Regions from separate parts of the Cupriavidus sp. UYPR2.512 genome, predicted to be linked through region 2. Evidence: predicted binding sites of a transcription regulator. Region 2 holds the regulator's gene; the other holds the start of a gene.

Region 1 (9,496 bases), on a different contig from region 2:
CTGGCCATGGCCACCATGCAGCAGCAGACGCTGGTGATCGTGCGGCTGCGCTGCAGCGATGGCGTGGAGGGCATCGGCGAGGCCACTACCATCGGCGGCCTGTCCTATGGCGACGAAAGCCCGGAAGGCATCAAGCTGACCATCGACACCTACCTGGCCCCGGCGCTGGCCGGCCAGGATGCCACCAACGTGCATGCCGCGATGGCGCGCCTGGGCAAGGTCGCGCGCGGCAACCGCTTTGCCAAGTCCGCGCTGGAAACCGCGTTGCTGGATGCGCAGGGCAAGCGCCTGGGCGTGCCGCTGGCCACGCTGCTGGGGGGCGCGGTGCGCTCGACGCTGCCGGTGCTGTGGACGCTTGCCAGCGGCGACACCGCCCGCGACATTGCCGAGGCCGAGCAACTGCTGGCCGAGCGCCGCCACCATACCTTCAAGCTGAAGATCGGCCGGCGCAGCGTGCGCGACGACGTGGCCCACGTGGCCGCGATCAAGCGCGCGCTGGGCGACCGGGCGCGCGTCACCGTCGACGTCAACCAGGCCTGGAACGAGGCCGATGCTGCCACCGGCATCGCCATGCTGGAAGCCGCCGGCATCGACCTGATCGAGCAGCCCACTCCGCGTGAGCAGCGCATGGCGCTGGCCCGGCTGGCCGCGCGCTTCGTGGTGCCGATCATGGCCGATGAAGCGGTGTGCGGCCCGGAAGACGCGATGGAACTGGCGCGCATCGGCGGCGCCGACGTGTTCGCGCTGAAGATCGCCAAGGCCGGCGGCATCTTCGGCATGCTGCGCACCGCCGCGGTGGGCGACGCCGCCGGCATCGCGCTGTACGGCGGCACCATGCTGGAGGGCAGCGTCGGCACCATCGCCGCGGCGCATGGCTTCTGCACGCTGCCGCAGCTGGCCTGGGGCACCGAGCTGTTCGGACCGCTGCTGCTCAAGGACGATATCGTGCAGCAGCGCCCGGAGTATCGTGACTTCAGCCTGCACTTGCCGGAAGGCCCGGGCCTGGGCCTGGCTCTGGACGAAGACAAGCTGGCGCACTACCGCCGCCACTGAGCTGGCGCGCCATTCCAGCGCCTGGCGCGTTGCCCGCGCCGGCGCATCAAGCAGTGAGGAGACTATGAAGACATTATTCCAGCGGCTGGCAAGCACCGGCCGCGCAGGGGCGCTGGCACTGGCCGCCGGCCTGTCGTTTGCTGCGCCGGCCGCACACGCGGCCTATCCCGACCACCCCATCCGCTGGATCGTGCCGTTCCCCGCGGGCGGTGCGATGGACAACATCGCCCGCACGCTGGGCGAAGACATGTCGCGCACGCTCGGCCAGGCCATCGTCGTCGAGAACCGGCCGGGCGCCGGCGGCAATATCGGCGCCGAACTGGTGGCGCGCGCGCCCGCCGACGGCTACACACTGATCATCGTCGCCAATGGCATGGCCGTGAACCCGGCGCTGTACGGCCGGCTGAGCTACGACCCGGTCAAGGACTTCGCGCCGGTGTCGCTGCTGGCGGTGGTGCCCAACGTACTGGTGGCCAGCAAGGCGCGGCGCCAGGAAAGCACAGTCAAGGACGTGGTGGCGCACGCCAAGGCGGCGCCGGGCAAATACACCTATGCCTCCGCGGGCAACGGCACCTCGATCCACCTGGCGGGCGAGCTGTTCACCTCGATGGCCGGCGTCGACATGCTGCATATCCCCTACAAGGGCAGCGGCCCGGCCATGACGGATCTGCTGGGTGGCCAGGTCGACTACATGTTCGACAGCATTACCTCGGCCAGGCCGCATATCGAATCGGGCAAGCTGACGGCAATCGCGGTCACCACCAGCAAGCGCTCCAGCGCGCTGCCCAATGTGCCGACGGTGGCCGAAGCCGGCCTGCCGGGCTATGAACTGTCGCCGTGGTTCGCCGCCTTCGTGCCGGCGAAGACGCCGCAGCCGGTCATCGACACGCTCAACCGCGCCATGCTCGAGGCGCTGCGCAAGCCTGCGGTGCAGAAGCGGCTGGCGCTGATCGGCGCCGAGCCGATCGGCAGTTCGCCGGCGGTGCTGCGCGAGCACCTGGCGAAGGAAACCGAGAAGTGGGGTGTGCTGATCCGTCAGCGGGGGATTCGGGCGGATTAAGCGGCCTGGACCAACGCGGTTCATAGGGGGACTCCCGGAAATGCTCCGGGAGGAATGCCATTACCCAGCCCCCGTCTCCCTGGCACATAATGTGCGTAAGATGCCAGCCGAAAGGCACACTCGAGCGGATCACCCGCCGGCACTGAGGGGAGACAATGAGCAGTTCAACCGACAAGTTCTCGGCCACCATGCGCGATGGCCTGGCCGATCTTGCCCGCCGCCTGCGCTTTGCCATGGAGGAGGGCGCGATCTGGCTGGACGAGCAGCGCATGATCCTGATCCATACTGCCGCCCTGGGCGCGCTGCGCAAGGAACTGGTGGACACCCTGGGCATGGAGCGCGCGCGCGGCCTGTTCACCCGCATGGGCTTCCATTCGGGCATGCGCGATGCGGAGGTCGCGCGCAAGCTGCGCGCCGGCCACAGCGACTTCGGCCAGCTGGAGATCGGGCCCTGCCTGCATACCATCGAGGGGGTGGTGCGGGTCACGCCGGTCAAGGTCGACATCGACATTGCCGCCGGCATCTACGAGGGCGAATTCCTGTGGGACGACTCCTTCGAGGGCGACGTCCACCGCCAGCTGTTCGGCATCGTCGATGAGCCCGCCTGCTGGATGCAGATCGGCTACGCGACTGGCTATACCTCGGCGCTGATGGGGCGCACCATCCTGTATCGCGAGGTTGAGTGCATCGCCTGCGGGCACGTGCACTGCCGCATCATCGGCAAGCCGGTGGAAGCCTGGGAAGACGGCGCACAGGCACTGGCGCTGTACCAGCCCGATCCCGTGATCGAAACGATCATCGCGCTGCAGAGCGAGGTTGAGCACCTGCGCGCGCTCCAGGGCACCCCGGCCACGCCGGCCGACCTGGTCGGCACCTCGCCCGGCTTCCGTGCCGCCTGGGGCCTGCTGCAGCGTGCTGCGGCCAGCAACGTGACGGTGCTGCTGCTGGGCGAGACCGGCGTGGGCAAGGAGCGTTTCGCGCAGGCATTGCACAGCGTGAGCGGGCGCGCCGACAAGCCCTTCATCGCCGTGAACTGCGCGGCGATCCCCGATGAGCTGATCGAGTCCGAGCTGTTTGGCGTGGAAAAGGGCGCCTTCACCGGCGCTAGCCAGTCGCGCCCCGGACGCTTCGAGCGTGCGCACGGCGGCACCCTGTTCCTTGACGAGCTGGGCGAGCTGTCGGCCTCGGCCCAGTCCAAGCTGCTGCGCGTGCTGCAGGAAGGCGAGGTCGAGCGCGTGGGCGGCACCGGCACGCGCAAGGTGGACGTGCGGCTGGTGGCCGCCACCAATGTCGACCTGGCCGAAGCCGTGAAGCAGGGCACCTTCCGCAAGGACCTGTACTACCGCCTCAACGTCTACCCGGTCACGATCCCGCCGCTGCGCGAGCGCCTGGACGATATCCGGCCGCTGGCCGAGCGCTTCGTGGCCCGCTACGGCGCGCGCCACGGCAAGCGCATCGTTGGCATCACCGACCGCGCGCTGGCCGAGCTGCGCCACTATGACTGGCCCGGCAACGTGCGCGAACTGGAGAACGTGATCGAGCGCGGCGTGATTCTGGCCAGCCAGGGCGGCCAGATCACCGCCGACCACCTGTTCCTGCCGGGGACCGTGGCACCGGTGGTGGATACCGCGCCGCGGCTGGGGGCGGGCGGCACCTTGCCAGACCTGCGCGAAGCCGCGGTCCACGCGCTCTTGGACCAGATGTCCGAGCAGCAGCTGGCGCTGGGCGACGTCGAGACCGTGCTGATGGAGGCGGCCATGCAGCGGGCCGACGGCAACATGAGCCAGGCGGCGCGGTTGCTCGGCATTACGCGGCCGCAGCTGGCGTATCGGTGGAAGATGCGCGGTACGCGCGGGGGTAACGGTAACGGCAACCACAACGGCAACTGAGGCCGCTGGCAGGCATTCAGAATGCTGAAGCTTTGCTCCCCTCTCCCGCTTGCGGGAGAGGGGCAGGGGGTGAGGGCAGCGGTGGCAAATCACAGGCTTTCACTTCGTGGACAAGCTCACCCTCACCCCAACCTCTCCCGCAAGCGGGAGAGGGAGCACACATGCGGTAGATCAAGCTCCTCCCACGCAATCCCCTGCACCAACCGTTCCTAGGCCTTCTCTGGCTTCCTCCCGTCTCCCCGGCTTTCCCCCTTGATCATTTGATGCAACCCCTTCCGGCCGCGCATCGGCCCGAAGTCGCCCGATGCTGCGCCGCGTCAGCGATTTTTCCCTGACGCATCAAGCCACATCACTAACGTTGCCCACGCACGCTGCTGCGCCGCAGGGCAATCCCATCCGCATCTGCTCGCTGCCCGCAAACGCCCACCCGGCGCGGCTTTTGATCATTTGATCAAGGTTTGCGGACAGCTTCATCAATTCATCGATAGGTTTGGGGCGGACCTTACCGGGTTAACGCGCACGCTCGCCAGCGCCAATTCCCCGCAACCCTTGCCCCACAACGCTTCGCGCTCGCTGGCACGGTCTTCGCAGTAAGGCCTGCGTCCAGCCAACGCAAAGGAGCGCGCCATGAACACCCCGTCGGTTCCCCTGTTCGAAGCCACGCCGCGCTATGTGCGGGTCGAGGGCCGCACCCCCGAAGGGTTTGTGCAGTTCGCCTTCAGCGTGGCCGACCCCGAGCTCAACGTCGAACTGATCATGCCGGAGCCGATGTTCGAAGCCTTCTGCTGCGTCAACCGCGTGCGCTTCCTGCCCCCGCTGGAAGCCGCGCCGCAGCCGCAAGCCGACGACTGACGCCGCAGCCACCGCATCACAAAGAGAGAAGGGATACAGGAGACCAAGCGATGCAAGTCGATATCAAGACCCAGCAGATCCAGCCGCTGCGCCAGACCTACGGCCATGTCGCGCGCCGTTTCGGCGACAAGCCGGCGTCGCGCTACCAGGAGGCGACCTACGACGTGCAGTCGGAGGTGAACTTCCACTACCGGCCCACCTGGGACCCCCGCTTCGAGCTGTATGACAAGCGCCGCACGGCGATCGTGATGCAAGACTGGTATGCGCTGAAGGACCCGCGCCAGTTCTACTACGGCGCCTACGTTACCGCGCGCGGGCGCCAGCAGGATGCAACGGAGAAGAGCTTTGCCTTCGTCGAGAAGCGCGGGCTGCTGCAGGCGCTGCCGGCCGAATGGCAGGAACGCCTGGCCGTTGGCCTGCTGCCGCTGCGCCATGTCGAGTGGGGCGCCAACATGAACAACTTCTACTGCGCCGACTATGGCTGGGGCACGGCCATCACGCAGGCCTGCACCTATTGCGCGATGGACCGCCTGGGTATCGCCCAATACCTGTCGCGCATCGGCATGCTGCTGGACGGCAATACCGGCGTGGCGCTGGAGCGGGCCAGGGTGGCTTGGCTAGAGAGCGCCGCGTGGCAGCCGCTGCGCCGCTTTGTCGAGCACACCTTTGTCACCGAGGACTGGTTCGAGACCTTCGTCGCCCAGAACCTGGTGCTCGACGGGCTGCTCTACCCGCTGGTCTACCAGCATGCCGACGCGGTGATCGCGCGCGCCTGCGGCACCGGGCTGGCGGTGCTGACCGAATTCATGAACGACTGGCGCGACGAGCACGCACGCTGGGTCGATGCCGTGATCCAGGCCGCCGCGGCCGAGTCGGACGCCAACCGCGTGCTGCTGTCGGGCTGGGCGCGCGCCGCCTGCGCCGAGGTGGCACAGGCGCTGGTGCCGGTGGCCGATGCGCTCACCGGCGAGGACGGCGCGCAGATGGTGGCGCTGTGCCGCGAGCAGTTCGAAGTTCGCCTGGGCAAGCTCGGCCTGGCTGCCTGATCCGCCCGCAACGAACCCCACGGAGACACGCCATGTCAGCGACCGCTGCCAACGTCTACATCGCCCTGCAGAACAACGACGACACCCGACTCATCATCGACGCCATCACCGAGGCCAACCCGCATGCGGTGGTGTCGCAGTTTCCCGCCATGGTCAAGATCGACGCCCCCGGCCACCTGACCATCGTGCGCGAACTGGTGGCCGGCAAGCTCGGCCGCGACTGGGACCTGCAGGAGATCCACCTGAACCTGATCTCGCTGTGCGGAAACATCGACGAAGACGAAGACGCCTTCACGCTGCGCTGGAACGCCTGACCGGACAGCGGCACACAGAACATCACGGAGACATCATGGACGCACGCAAGAAGCTCAACCTGCGCGAGAAGTACGCCTCGATGACGCGGGACCTGGCCTGGGAAACGACCTACGAGCCGATGGACAAGGTCTTCCCGTTCGACAAGTACGAGGGCATCCGCATCCACGACTGGGACAAATGGGAAGACCCGTTCCGCATGACCATGGATGCCTATTGGAAATATCAGTCGGAGAAAGAGCGCAAGCTGTACGCGATCATCGACTCGTTCGTGCAGAACAACGGCCACCTGAACGTATCCGACCCGCGCTACCTGAACGCGCTGCGGCTGTTCCTGACCGGCGTGACGCCGCTGGAATACGCCGCCCACCGCGGCTACGCGCACCTGGGTCGGCATTTCCGCGGCGCCGGCGCGCGCGTTGCGGCGCAGATGCAGTCGGTCGACGAGCTGCGCCACGCCCAGACCCAGTTGCACACGCTGTCCGTCTACAACAAGTACTTCCATGGCTTTGGCGAATGGCGTCACATGCACGACCGGGTCTGGTACCTGTCGGTGCCCAAGTCCTACTTCGAGGACGCGATGAGCGCGGGGCCGTTCGAGTTCATCACCGCGATCTCGTTCTCGTTCGAGTACGTGCTGACCAACCTGCTGTTCATGCCGTTCATGTCGGGCGCCGCCTACAACGGCGACATGGCCACGGTGACCTTCGGCTTCTCTGCGCAGTCCGACGAGTCGCGCCACATGACGCTGGGCCTGGAAGTGGTCAAGTTCCTGTGCGAGCAGGACCCCGGCAATATCCCGGTCCTGCAGAAGTGGCTGGACAAATGGTTCTGGCGCGGCTTCCGCCTGCTCACGCTGGTCGGCATGATGATGGACTACATGCTGCCCAAGCGCGTGATGTCGTGGGCGGAGGCCTGGGAGATGTACTTCGAGCAGGCGGGCGGGGCGCTGTTCAAGGACCTGGAGCGCTACGGCCTGCGCATGCCCAAGTACCACGAAGTGGCCACCAAGACCAAGGACCGCATCACGCACGAAGCCTGGGCCACCTTTTACAACTACGCGGGCGCGGCCGGCTTCCATACCTGGGTGCCCAAGGCCGACGAGATGGCATGGCTGACCGAGAAGTACCCGCAGACCTTCGAGCGCTACTACAAGCCGCGCCTGGACCACTGGCAGGAGCGCCAGCAGGCCGGCGACCGCTTCTACAACGCCACGCTGCCGATGCTGTGCCAGACGTGCCAGATCCCGATGGTGTTCTCGGAGCCGGACGATCCCACCCAGACCTGCTACCGCGAAAGCAGCTACCACGGCATGAAGTTCCACTTCTGCTCGGACGGCTGCAAGGACATCTTCGACGACGAGCCCGCCAAGTACGCGCAGGCCTGGCTGCCGGTGCACCAGATCTACCAGGGCAACTGCGGCGGCGCCACGCTGGAGGACGTGCTCAAGTGGTACCGGCTGAACCCGGGCGCTGACAACCTGGACTTCGAGGGCTCGCAGGACCAGCGCAACTGGAACGCGTGGAAGGGCATCGGGCCTGCCGCCGACGCCGCCTGAAGCGGCCCCATCAAAAGACAAGGAGACAACCATGCCCGTCGTATCCATCGGCGACTACGCCTTCGAGGCAGCCGACCGCGAGGCCGTGTTCCACGGCAACCGCCTGCTCTATATCGGCTGGGACGGCCACCTGCTGTTCTGCGCCCCGCATTGCTTCCCGTTCCCGCCGTCGATGCCGCTGCGCGACGTGGTGGACAAGGTGCTGCCCGGCGTCTACGGCTACCACCCCGACTTTGCCCGCATCGACTGGGGCAAGGTGCAGTGGCTGCGCGGCGGCCAGCCCTGGCAACCCGACCTGGACCGCTCGCTGGAAGAAAACGGCCTGGGCCACAAGGACGTGATCCGCTTCCGCACGCCGGGGCTGGACGGCATCGGCGGCAGCCGCAGCTGAGGCGCATGGTCGAACGCACCACCGGAAGGAGACCAAGATGTATTCGCTGACCATTGAACCGATCGGGCAGACCGTCCCCATCGCTCCTGGGCAGACCGTGCTGGATGCCTGCCTGCGCAACGGCGTGTGGCTGCCCCATGCCTGCTGCCATGGGCTGTGCGCCACCTGCAAGGTGCAGGTGGTGGACGGCGAGGTCGAGCAGGGCGAGGCCTCCAGCTTCGCGCTGATGGATTTCGAGCGCGACAACGGCCAGTGCCTGGCCTGCTGCGCGACCGCGCAGTCGGACCTGGTGATCGAGGCCGACATCGAGGAAGACGCCGATGCGCTGGGCCTGCCGCTGGCCGACTATCGCGCCGAAGTTGTCGAGACGCGCGCCCTGACGCCCACCATCCTGGGCATCTGGCTGCGTGTGAAGGATGGCGGACGCACGGCATTCCAGGCCGGTCAGTACGTCAACCTGAACGTGCCGGGTTGCGACCAGCCGCGCGCGTTCTCGCTGGCCAGCGCGCCGGGCGACGACCTGATCGAACTGCACGTGCGGCGCGTGCCGGACGGGCAGGCCACCGGCTACCTGCACGACCAGCTGGCGGTCGGCGACGAACTGTCGTTCTCCGCGCCCTATGGCCGCTTCTTCGTGCGCAAGTCGGCGCAGGTGCCGATGCTGTTCCTGGCGGGCGGCTCCGGTCTGTCCAGCCCGCGCGCGATGATCCTGGACCTGCTGGCCGCTGGCGAGACCCTGCCGATCACGCTGGTGCAGGGCGCGCGCAACCGTGGCGAGCTGTACTACGACGCGGAGTTCCAGGAGCTCTCGCAGGCCCACCCCAACTTCCGCTACGTGCCCGCGCTGTCGGACGAACCCGCCGACAGCGGCTGGAGCGGCGCGCGCGGCTACGTGCATGACGTGCTGCACCAGCTCTACGCGCAGGACGGCAATGCCGACTTCCGCGGCCACAAAGCCTACCTGTGCGGGCCGCCGCCGATGATCGAGGCCTGCATCCGCACGCTGATGCAGGGCCGGCTGTTCGAGGCGGATATCCACACCGAGAAGTTCCTGTCCGCGGCCGATGCGCAGAACAGCGCGCGCAGCCCGCTGTTCAAGATCTGAGGAGGCCGGCCATGCATACCGTCGAGATCGCCGGCAGCGGGCTGCGCTACTCCTGCGCGCCGGAGCAGAACCTGCTGCGGGCCATGGAAGTGCTGGGCCAGCGCGGCATCCCCGCCGGCTGCCGCGGCGGCGGCTGCGGTGTGTGCAAGGTCCGCATCGAGGCCGGCGACTATCACGCCGGCAAGATGAGCCGGGCCTGCCTCTCCGAAGCCGAGCAGCGCGCCGGGCTG
Region 2 (9,496 bases):
CCCAGGCGGACAAGCCGATCGCCGCGGTCTGCCACGGCGCCCAGTTGCTGGCCGCGGCAGGCGTGCTCGAAGGCAAGACCTGCTCCGCCTACCCGGCCTGTGCGCCCGAGGTGAAGCTGGCCGGCGGCGCCTATGCCGATATTCCCGTCGACCAGGCCCATACCGACGGCAACCTCGTCACCGCCCCGGCCTGGCCCGCGCATCCGGCCTGGCTGGCGCAGTTCCTTGCCGTGCTGGGCACGCGGATCGTACATTAGAGCTTTCCGCACGCGGCGCCCCCCCATGCGTGAAGGCACGGTCCGCCCCATAAGGCGAGCCGTGCCCATGACCGCCGGCCGCGCCGCCCGCTCGGGAGCATCCATGTGTGAAATCTTTATCCGCGCCAACCCGGCGTCGTACCAAAGCCAGTCGCGCTCGCTGCGCCTGCATGGCGTGGCCACCAGCATCCGGCTGGAGAGCCTGTTCTGGGAAGTGCTGGAAGAACTGGCGCGGCGCGACAACATGTCCGTCAACCAGCTGATCACGCGCCTGCACGATGAACTGACCGAACATCGCGGCAGCGAGGCGGTGGCGGGCAATTTCTCGTCCTTCCTGCGCGTGTGCTGCCTGCGCTACCTGATGCTGCAGGGCGAGGGCCGTATCCCGGCCGATACCAGCGTGCCGATCCGCTCGCTGGACCCACGCGCCGTGCTCGACAACCTGCCGGAATCCTGGGTCGAGGCGCGTGCGCACTGACGCCGCCCCGGCGCCCCCGGCTCAGCCGTTCAGGATGCGCGTTTCCGCGGCCTCAAGCGCCTCGGGCGGGCCGCGCAGCACTACGATGTCGCCCGGTTCCAGCACGGTCTCGGGCTCCGGGTCGAAGGCGCGGATGCCGCGCCGGCGCACCGCGGTCACTTCCACGCCGATCCGCTCCAGCCCCAGCACGCCAAGGCGCCGCCCCACCGCCGTGGATTGCGGCCCGAGCGACACGGAATGCAGCCGCACCGAATCGCGCTCGACCATGTCCTCCTCATCGTCGCGGCCGTGGAAATAACCGCGCAGCAGGCTGTAGCGCGCGTCGCGCGCTTCCTGCACGCCGCGCAGCACGTGCCGCATCGGCACGCCCAGCAGCACCAGCGCGTGCGAGGCCAGCATCAGGCTGCCCTCGATGATCTCGGGCACCACTTCGGTGGCGCCGGCCTTCTGCAGCGTGTCGAGCTCTGAATCGTCCACCGTGCGAACGATCACCGGCAGCGCCGGCGCCAGCTCCTGCACGTGGTGCAGCACCTTGAGCGCCGACGGCGTGTTGGCATAGGTGACGATCAGGGCGGCGGCCCGGTGGATGCCGGCGGCGATCAGTGCCTCGCGCCGGCCCGCGTCGCCGTAGACCACGGTATCGCCGGCCGCGGCGGCCTCGCGCACGCGGTCGGGATCCAGGTCCAGCGCCACGTAGTTGATGCCCTCGCGCTCCAGCATGTGCGCCAGGTTCTGCCCGCTGCGGCCGAAGCCGCAGATGATGGCGTGCTTCTCGGTCTGCAGGCTCTGCGCGGCGATGCGGGTCATGTTCAGCGACTGCATCAGCCATTCGTTGGCGGCAAAGCGCAGCACGATGGCGTCGCTGTACTGGATCAGGAATGGCGCGGCCAGCATCGACAGCAGCATCGACGCCAGGATCACCTGGATCAGCACCGGGTCGACCAGGTTCAGGCCGTCGATCTGGTTCAGCAGCACGAAACCGAATTCACCCGCCTGCGCCAGCCCCAGCCCGGTGCGGATGGCCACCCCCTGGCGCGAGCCGAAGACCCGCGCCAGCAGCGCGATCAGCACCAGCTTGAACAGCACCGGCACCACCAGCAGCGCCAGCACCAGCCACACGTGGTCCAGCACCACGCGGATATTGAGCAGCATGCCGATGGTGACAAAGAACAGCCCCAGCAGCACGTCGCGGAACGGCTTGATGTCCTCTTCCACCTGGTGGCGGTAGGGTGTCTCGGAGATCAGCATGCCCGCCATGAAGGCGCCCAGCGCCATCGACAGGCCCAGCCGCTCGGTCAGCGCCGCCATGCCCAGCGTCACCAGCAGCAGGTTCAGCATGAACAGTTCCTGCGAGCGGCGCGCCGCCACCACGTGGAACCAGCGGCTCATCAGGCGCTGGCCCAGGAAGAAGATGGCGCCCAGGGCCACCACGATCTTGACCGTGGCCAGGCCCAGCGCCACCATCAGGTCGCCCGGATCGCGCGACAGCGCCGGAATCACGATCAGCAGCGGCACCACCGCCAGATCCTGGAACAGCAGGATGCTGATGATATTGCGGCCCTGCTCGCTTTCCAGCTCCATGCGCTCGGACAGCATCTTGGAGACGATCGCGGTGGAAGACATCGCCAGCGCCCCGCCCAGCGCCACGGACGCCTGCCAGGACAGCGGGAACAGCCAGTTGAAAGCCCAGCTGGCCGGCACCACTGCCAGCATCGACAGCACCACCTGCGAGCCGCCCAGGCCGAACACCAGCCGCTTCATCGAGCGCAGCTTGGTCAGGTTGAACTCCAGCCCGATCGAGAACATCAGGAAGACCACGCCGAATTCGGCCAGATACTTGGTCTGCGCGGTGTCGCTGGCCAGCCCCAGCGCATGCGGGCCGATCAGGATGCCAACGGCCAGGTAGCCCAGCATCGGCGGCAGCTGCAGCATGCGGAATGCGACCACGCCGAAGACGGCGGCGGCCAGCAGCACCAGGGTCAGTTCCAGCGGAGAATGCATCAGGCGGTCTGGGTGACCGGCCAGGCGCGCGTCCGACCCGGCACGGGCACCCTGCCGGCAAAATACGGCGAGCACGGCTAGCACGACGTGCGCCATGGGTCGGGCCAGGCGCCATCGCATTCGTTGGTATACTTCGTCGCCATGATAGCCAATTTCGATGCGGATCGAGCACTCAGACTCGCCCGCGACACTCTCCAGACCGAAGCCGATGCGGTTTCCGCACTTTCCGGACGCCTGAACGGCGACTTTGCGCGTGCCGTGCAGCTGATCCTGCAATGCACCGGCCGCGTGGTCGTCTCTGGCATCGGCAAGTCCGGCCATATCGGACGCAAGGTCGCAGCCACGCTGGCCTCTACCGGCACGCCGGCGTTCTTTGTGCACCCTGCCGAAGCCAGCCACGGCGACCTGGGCATGGTCACGCGCGACGACGTGCTGATCGCCTTCTCAAATTCCGGCGAGACCGGCGAGCTGCTGTCGATCATCCCGATCGTCAAGCGCATCGGCGCGCGCCTGATCTCGGTCACCGGCAACCCCGACTCCAACCTGGCCAAGCTGGCCGACGTCCACCTGGACGCGGCGGTCGAAAAAGAAGCCTGCCCGCTGAACCTGGCGCCGACGGCCAGCACCACCGCGGCGCTGGCACTGGGCGATGCGCTGGCGGTGGCGGTGCTGGATGCGCGCGGCTTTGGCGAGGAAGACTTCGCCCGCTCGCACCCCGGCGGTGCGCTCGGGCGCAAGCTGCTGACCCATGTGCGCGACGTGATGCGCACCGGCAACGCCGTGCCCGAGGTGCGTGAGAACACGCCGCTGGCCCAGGCGCTGATGGAAATCACCCGCAAGGGCATGGCCATGACTGCCGTGGTGGACCCGGACGGACACGCCATCGGCGTCTTCACCGACGGCGACCTGCGCCGCCTGCTGGAAACCCCGCGCGACTGGAAGACCGTGCCCATCGGCGAGGTCATGCACCGCAGCCCGCACGTGGTCAACGAGAACCAGCTCGCCGTCGAAGCGGTGCAGGTGATGGAAGCCAACCGCATCAACCAGCTGCTGGTGGTGGATGACGACGGCCGCCTGACGGGCGCGCTGCATATCCACGACCTGACCCGCGCCAAGGTCATCTGAGCGGGCGCGGGCCCGCCGCAACCGGCACAACGCCAAGGACACCATGCAGGCACTCCTCGCCTCCCTCAGCGGCATCGTCATGCGGCTGCTGCCGCTGCTGCTGATGGCCTTCGTGGCGGGCAGCACGTTCTGGCTGGTCCAGATCAACTCCCCCAAGGAAGACCTGGCCGCGCAAAGCACCAGGAAGCACGAGCCTGATTACTTCATGGACCGCTTCTCGGCCACCGAGCTGGCGCCGGACGGCAGCACCAAGATCCGCTTCACCGGCGATCGCATGGTCCATTTCGAGGACGACCAGACCTACGAGGTGACCCGGCCCGCCATGCGCGCGTACGAGCCGGACCGCCCGCCGGTCACAGCCCGCGCCGATATGGGCCGCATGAACGCCGAGGGCTCGGTGATCGACCTGTACGGCAACGGCTTCGTCATGCGCCAGCAGGGCGTGGACGTGTCCAAGGACCCGCAGCTGACCGCCGCATCCAGTTATTTCCAGCTGCTGGTCAATGACGACATCGTCAAGACCGACAAGCCGGTCAAGCTTACGCGCGGCCCGTCGGTGATGACCGCCAACGGCCTGATCTTCAACAACGTCACGCGCGAAGTACAATTGCTCGGCAATGTACGCGGCACCATTATCACCGGGCCGACCCCGGGCCGCGCGCCGGGGTCCTGAGCCCCGGCCCGGGGGCCGCGCACGCAGTGCCGGCATGCGCGGCCGGTCCGCACGAACCCGCACCAACGTACCCAGACGCCCTCAAGCAACCCCTGCCAACATGACTGCTTCCCTGACGACATCGTCCCGTCGACGCACCGCCCCGGCCCTGCTCGCCCTGGCCATGGCCTTCGGCCTGCTGGCCCAGCCCGCCCTGGCCGAGCGCGCGGACCGCGACAAGCCGATGGTGCTGGAGGCGGACAACGCCAGCTACGACGACGTCAAGCAGATCTATACGCTGAGCGGCAACGTGGTGCTGACCAAGGGCACCATGATTCTGAAGTCCGACGCCGCCGAACTGCGCACCGACCCCGAGGGCTACCAGTTCGCGGTGGCCACCGCCAAGCCGGGCAAGCAGGCCTACATCCGGCAGAAGCGTGAAGGCGTCGACGAATACATCGACGGCTGGGGCGACCGCATCGAGTACGACGGCAAGCAGGAGTACTCCAAGCTGATCGGCAATGCCCGCATGGCGCGCCTGCAGGGTGCCAAGCAGGTCGACGAGATCCGCGGCGCGGTGCTGACCTACGACAGCCGCAAGGAGTTCTACACGGCCGCCGGCGGCGGTAGTGGCGACGCCGCGGCCGCCAATCCGTCCGGCCGCGTGCGCGCGGTGCTGTCGCCGCGCCAGGACCAGAAGGCCGGCGCCACGGGCAGCGGCGGCTCGCCGCTGGACCTGAAGCCGGCGCCCGCGCCTGCCAACAAACCCTGACGCCTGGCGCCGGCCTGCCTGCCCGCGCCAGAAACGCCTGAACGCCTGACTGTGCCTATGACCGATACCGCAACCATCGCCGACAAGCCTTCCGTCGAAGCCTCCTCGATCCTTCCCGGGGGCAGCACGCTGGTCGTGCGCCACCTGAAGAAGCGCTATGGCTCGCGCACGGTGGTCAAGGACGTCTCGCTCGACGTGAAGAGCGGCGAGGTGGTCGGCCTGCTCGGCCCCAACGGCGCGGGCAAGACCACGTCGTTCTACATGATCGTGGGCCTGGTGGCGCTGGACGAAGGCGATATTGTGCTCGACGGCGATCACATCAGCGGCCTGCCGATCCATGAGCGCGCGCGCATGGGGCTGTCGTACCTGCCGCAGGAAGCCTCGGTGTTCCGCAAGCTCAATGTCGAAGAGAACATCCGCGCGGTGCTGGAGCTGCAGCTGGACAAGGGCAAGCCTCTGGCCAAGGCCGAGATCGAGCGCCGCCTGGATACATTGCTGGACGACCTGCAGATCGCGCACCTGCGCAACAACCCGGCGCTGTCGCTGTCGGGCGGTGAGCGCCGCCGCGTGGAAATCGCGCGCGCGCTGGCGTCGTCGCCGCGCTTCATCCTGCTGGACGAACCCTTCGCCGGCGTGGACCCGATCGCCGTGGGCGAGATCCAGCGCATCGTCAGCTTCCTCAAGGCACGCAATATCGGCGTGCTGATCACTGACCACAACGTGCGTGAGACGCTCGGCATCTGCGACCACGCCTACATCATCAGCGAAGGCACGGTGCTGGCCGCGGGCCAGCCCGAGGAAATCATCGCCAATGACGCAGTGCGGCGCGTCTACCTGGGCGAGAACTTCCGCATGTGATGCAGCGGCCTGCCCGGAGCGGCAGGCCTCTTCGCGGGCGCGCGTGGGACCTCCCACAGCCAGCGGCGATCAGACCGCACAAGCGATAGCAATTTCCGTTCCAACAACGGAAAGATGCGCATAGAATAGGTCGCATGAAACCGTCGCTACAGCTCCGCCTTTCCCAGCATCTGGCCCTGACCCCGCAACTGCAGCAGTCGATCCGGCTGCTGCAGCTCTCCACGCTGGAACTGCAGCAAGAGGTCGAACAGGCGCTGACGGAAAACCCGCTGCTCGAGCGCGAGAACGACTGGATTGAAAGCCCGCTGCGCGTTGCGCCCGACGGCTCGGTGAACCTGCAGAGCGCACCGGCGCCCGCCCCGGCAGAGCCCCAGGGCAATGGCGACGCCCGCGCCGACGGCGCGGGTGACGATGACAGCTATGGCGACAGCGGCAACGGCGACGACTATGGCAGCGGCGACTGGAGCCTGGACGACTTTGCCCGCCGCCCCCAGGGCGACGAGGACGAAAAAACACCGATGCAGCTGCGCGAAGCCGAGCCCACGCTGCGCGAGTACCTGATGGAGCAGCTCACGCCGCTGAAGATCTCGACACGCGACAAGGGCCTGGCCATCTTCCTGATCGAATCGCTCGACGACGATGGCTACCTGAGCGCATCGCTTGAGGAGATCTGCACGGAGTTGCCGGAAGAACTCGAGTTCGAGATCGAGGAAGTCCACGCAGTTCTTACGCTGCTGCAGAGCTTCGACCCGCCCGGCGTGGGCGCGCGCAACGCCGCCGAATGCCTGGGCCTGCAGTTGCGGCGCCTGACGCACCCGCAGCGCGAACTGGCACTGAACATCGTCACCAACCACCTCGAGTTGCTGGCAGTACGCGACTACACGCGGCTGAAGAAGGCGTTGCAGGTCGATGAAGTGGCGCTGAAGTCCGCACACGAACTGATCCGCTCGCTGGCGCCCTACCCCGGCCATGCATACAGCCGCCCGGAGGCCGACTTCGTGGTGCCGGACGTGTTCGTGCGCAAGAGCGGCGGCGGCTGGATCGCGCAGCTCAATCCGGATGTGATGCCGAGGCTGCGCATCAATGATATGTATGCACAGATCCTGCGTGGCGCGAAGGGTGAGTCCGGCACGGCCGGGCTGCAGCAGAAGCTGCAGGAAGCTCGCTGGCTGATCAAGAACATCCAGCAAAGGTTCGACACAATCCTGCGTGTCTCGCAGGCCATTGTCGAGCGTCAAAAGAACTTTTTCAGCCACGGCGAAATCGCCATGCGCCCCTTGGTTTTGCGGGAGATTGCCGATACACTGGGTTTACACGAGTCAACCATCTCCCGGGTGACGACCAATAAATACATGGCAACGCCGATGGGTACTTTCGAACTGAAGTACTTCTTCGGCAGCCACGTGTCCACCGAAACCGGTGGCGCGGCTTCATCAACGGCCATCCGCGCCTTGATCAAGCAACTGATAGGAGCCGAAGACCCGAGGAATCCCCTTTCCGACAGTCGCATTGCCGAACTGCTGGGTGAGCAAGGCTTTGTTGTTGCGCGCCGCACTGTTGCCAAGTATCGCGAAGCCCTGAAGATCCCCGCAGTCAATCTCCGCAAGTCTTTGTAGCCGAGCCCACCGCCTGCCTGGTGAGGCTCTTTCAGAAGGAGAAGCGCTATGAACTTCAAGATCAGTGGACACCACCTGGACATCACGCCCCCTCTGCGTGAGTACGTGGAAACGAAGCTGGAGCGAATCGTCAGGCATTTCGATCAGGTCATTGGCGTTAGCGTGCTGCTCTCTGTCGACAACCACAAGGAAAAGGACCGGCGGCAGTACGCGGAAATCAATCTACATCTCAAGGGCAAGGACATCTTTGTCGAGGCGCATCACGAAGACCTATATGCAGCGATCGACGCACTCGTCGACAAGCTGGACCGTCAGGTGATCCGCTACAAGGATCGCGTGCAAGGCCACGACCGCGAAGCGGTCAAGTACCAGATGGCCGCAGCGCAAATGCAGCAATGACCGTGCCCGGCAGCCCCGCAGCGGGCTGCTGAATCAGGATTCAACAGGCAAGCCGCGCACCAAGCGCGGCTTTTTTGCGCCCTCGCGATCCGGGTTGCCGCCGGCATGCCGCGCCCGCACTGGTGGTGCGGCCCGGCTGTGGCGCCGGAGCCAACGCTTTTCACCCGAATGGGCAAGAGTGTTCGCAAGCGCGGCGCCAAGGTGTATGCTGCGCCATACAAAGAGAGGGAATCCTGGCCGCGCCCCACACCGGTGCGCCGGCTCCCGGCCCGGAGGCACGATTGCATCACTATGTATCGTTCTGCACCGGCTTGCTCCGCTGCGCTGCACAATGCGGGGGTAGTCGCTGCTCTATAATGGGCCGGACGCCTCCGGCCAGGCCAACGGCAGCCCCGGAGCCAGCCCCTGCCCGGCGGAACGATCCGCCCGCTAACTGAAATCCTGCGCATCGCCCATGAATCGTTTGGCCAAATTGCTGCCACCCGGCAACATCAACCTCGACGTCAGCGTCACCAGCAAGAAGCGTGTATTCGAGCAGGCCGGGCTCCTCTTCGAGAACAACCATGGCGTGGCGCGCGCCATCGTGACGGACAACCTGTTCGCGCGCGAGTCGCTGGGATCCACCGGCCTGGGCGCCGGCGTGGCGATCCCGCACGGCCGCATCAAGGGCCTGAAGCAGCCGCTGGCCGCCTTCATGCGCCTGGCCGAGCCGATTCCGTTCGAATCGCCGGATGGCAAGCCGGTATCGCTGCTGATCTTCCTGCTGGTGCCCGAACAGGCTACGCAGCAACACCTGGAAATCCTGTCAGAAATCGCGCAACTGCTTTCCGACCGCGACATGCGTGAAGGGCTGGCCACGCTGCCCACGCCCGATGCCGTCCATCAGTTGCTGATCGCATGGCATCCCTGATCCCCTGATCCCCAAGCGGGCCGGCACCAGACCGGGCAGGCGCCAGGCGCTTCGCAAACCGCCCCACCAGTCATAGCGCATGGAACTCACCGGCGTCACCTCCCAGTCCATCTTCGACGACAACGCAGCCGACATCAAACTCTCGTGGGTGGCCGGCCTGGAGGGCGCGGACCGCGCCTTCGACGTGGAGTTCGCCCGCGAAGCCACCTCAGCCGCCGACCTGGTGGGCCACCTGAACCTGATCCACCCCAACCGCATCCAGGTGCTCGGCAAGCCTGAGATCACTTATTACCAGCGGCTGGACGACGAGACCCGCAAGCGCCAGATGGGCGAGCTGATCCTGCTGGAGCCGCCCTTCCTGGTGATCGCCGACGGCATGGAGCCGCCGCCCGACCTGGAGCTGCGCTGCACGCGCTCGTCCACGCCGC

The links. The regulator sigma-54, encoded in region 2, starts transcription at its own class of promoters, with help from an activator protein. The targets are predictions, from matches to a motif close to TGGCANGNAANCTGCTTT.
Region 1: a site for sigma-54 is predicted at 4,577-4,594, ahead of A3A5_RS0126780 (phenol hydroxylase subunit). Genes of this name have one in related genera too.

What each region holds. Positions count from the first base shown of each region.
Region 1 covers NZ_KB903156.1:14,439-23,934, forward strand. The annotation lists gene A3A5_RS0126765 (muconate/chloromuconate family cycloisomerase) at 1-1,053, shown strand, start outside; gene A3A5_RS0126770 (tripartite tricarboxylate transporter substrate binding protein) at 1,118-2,113, shown strand; gene poxR (phenol degradation transcriptional regulator PoxR) at 2,269-4,002, shown strand; gene A3A5_RS43625 (hypothetical protein) at 4,307-4,453, shown strand; gene A3A5_RS0126780 (phenol hydroxylase subunit) at 4,630-4,854, shown strand; gene A3A5_RS0126785 (aromatic/alkene monooxygenase hydroxylase subunit beta) at 4,905-5,900, shown strand; gene A3A5_RS0126790 (MmoB/DmpM family protein) at 5,933-6,214, shown strand; gene A3A5_RS0126795 (aromatic/alkene/methane monooxygenase hydroxylase/oxygenase subunit alpha) at 6,250-7,770, shown strand; gene A3A5_RS0126800 (phenol hydroxylase subunit P4) at 7,802-8,161, shown strand; gene A3A5_RS0126805 (NADH:ubiquinone reductase (Na(+)-transporting) subunit F) at 8,199-9,266, shown strand; gene A3A5_RS0126810 (2Fe-2S iron-sulfur cluster binding domain-containing protein) at 9,278-9,496, shown strand, end outside.
Region 2 covers NZ_KB902909.1:37,300-46,795, forward strand. The annotation lists gene A3A5_RS0110175 (DJ-1/PfpI family protein) at 1-257, shown strand, start outside; gene A3A5_RS0110180 (ribbon-helix-helix domain-containing protein) at 361-735, shown strand; gene A3A5_RS0110185 (monovalent cation:proton antiporter-2 (CPA2) family protein) at 757-2,736, opposite strand; gene A3A5_RS0110190 (SIS domain-containing protein) at 2,878-3,861, shown strand; gene lptC (LPS export ABC transporter periplasmic protein LptC) at 3,905-4,534, shown strand; gene lptA (lipopolysaccharide transport periplasmic protein LptA) at 4,635-5,285, shown strand; gene lptB (LPS export ABC transporter ATP-binding protein) at 5,343-6,143, shown strand; gene A3A5_RS0110210 (RNA polymerase factor sigma-54) at 6,278-7,759, shown strand; gene hpf (ribosome hibernation-promoting factor, HPF/YfiA family) at 7,808-8,158, shown strand; gene ptsN (PTS IIA-like nitrogen regulatory protein PtsN) at 8,613-9,068, shown strand; gene hprK (HPr(Ser) kinase/phosphatase) at 9,148-9,496, shown strand, end outside.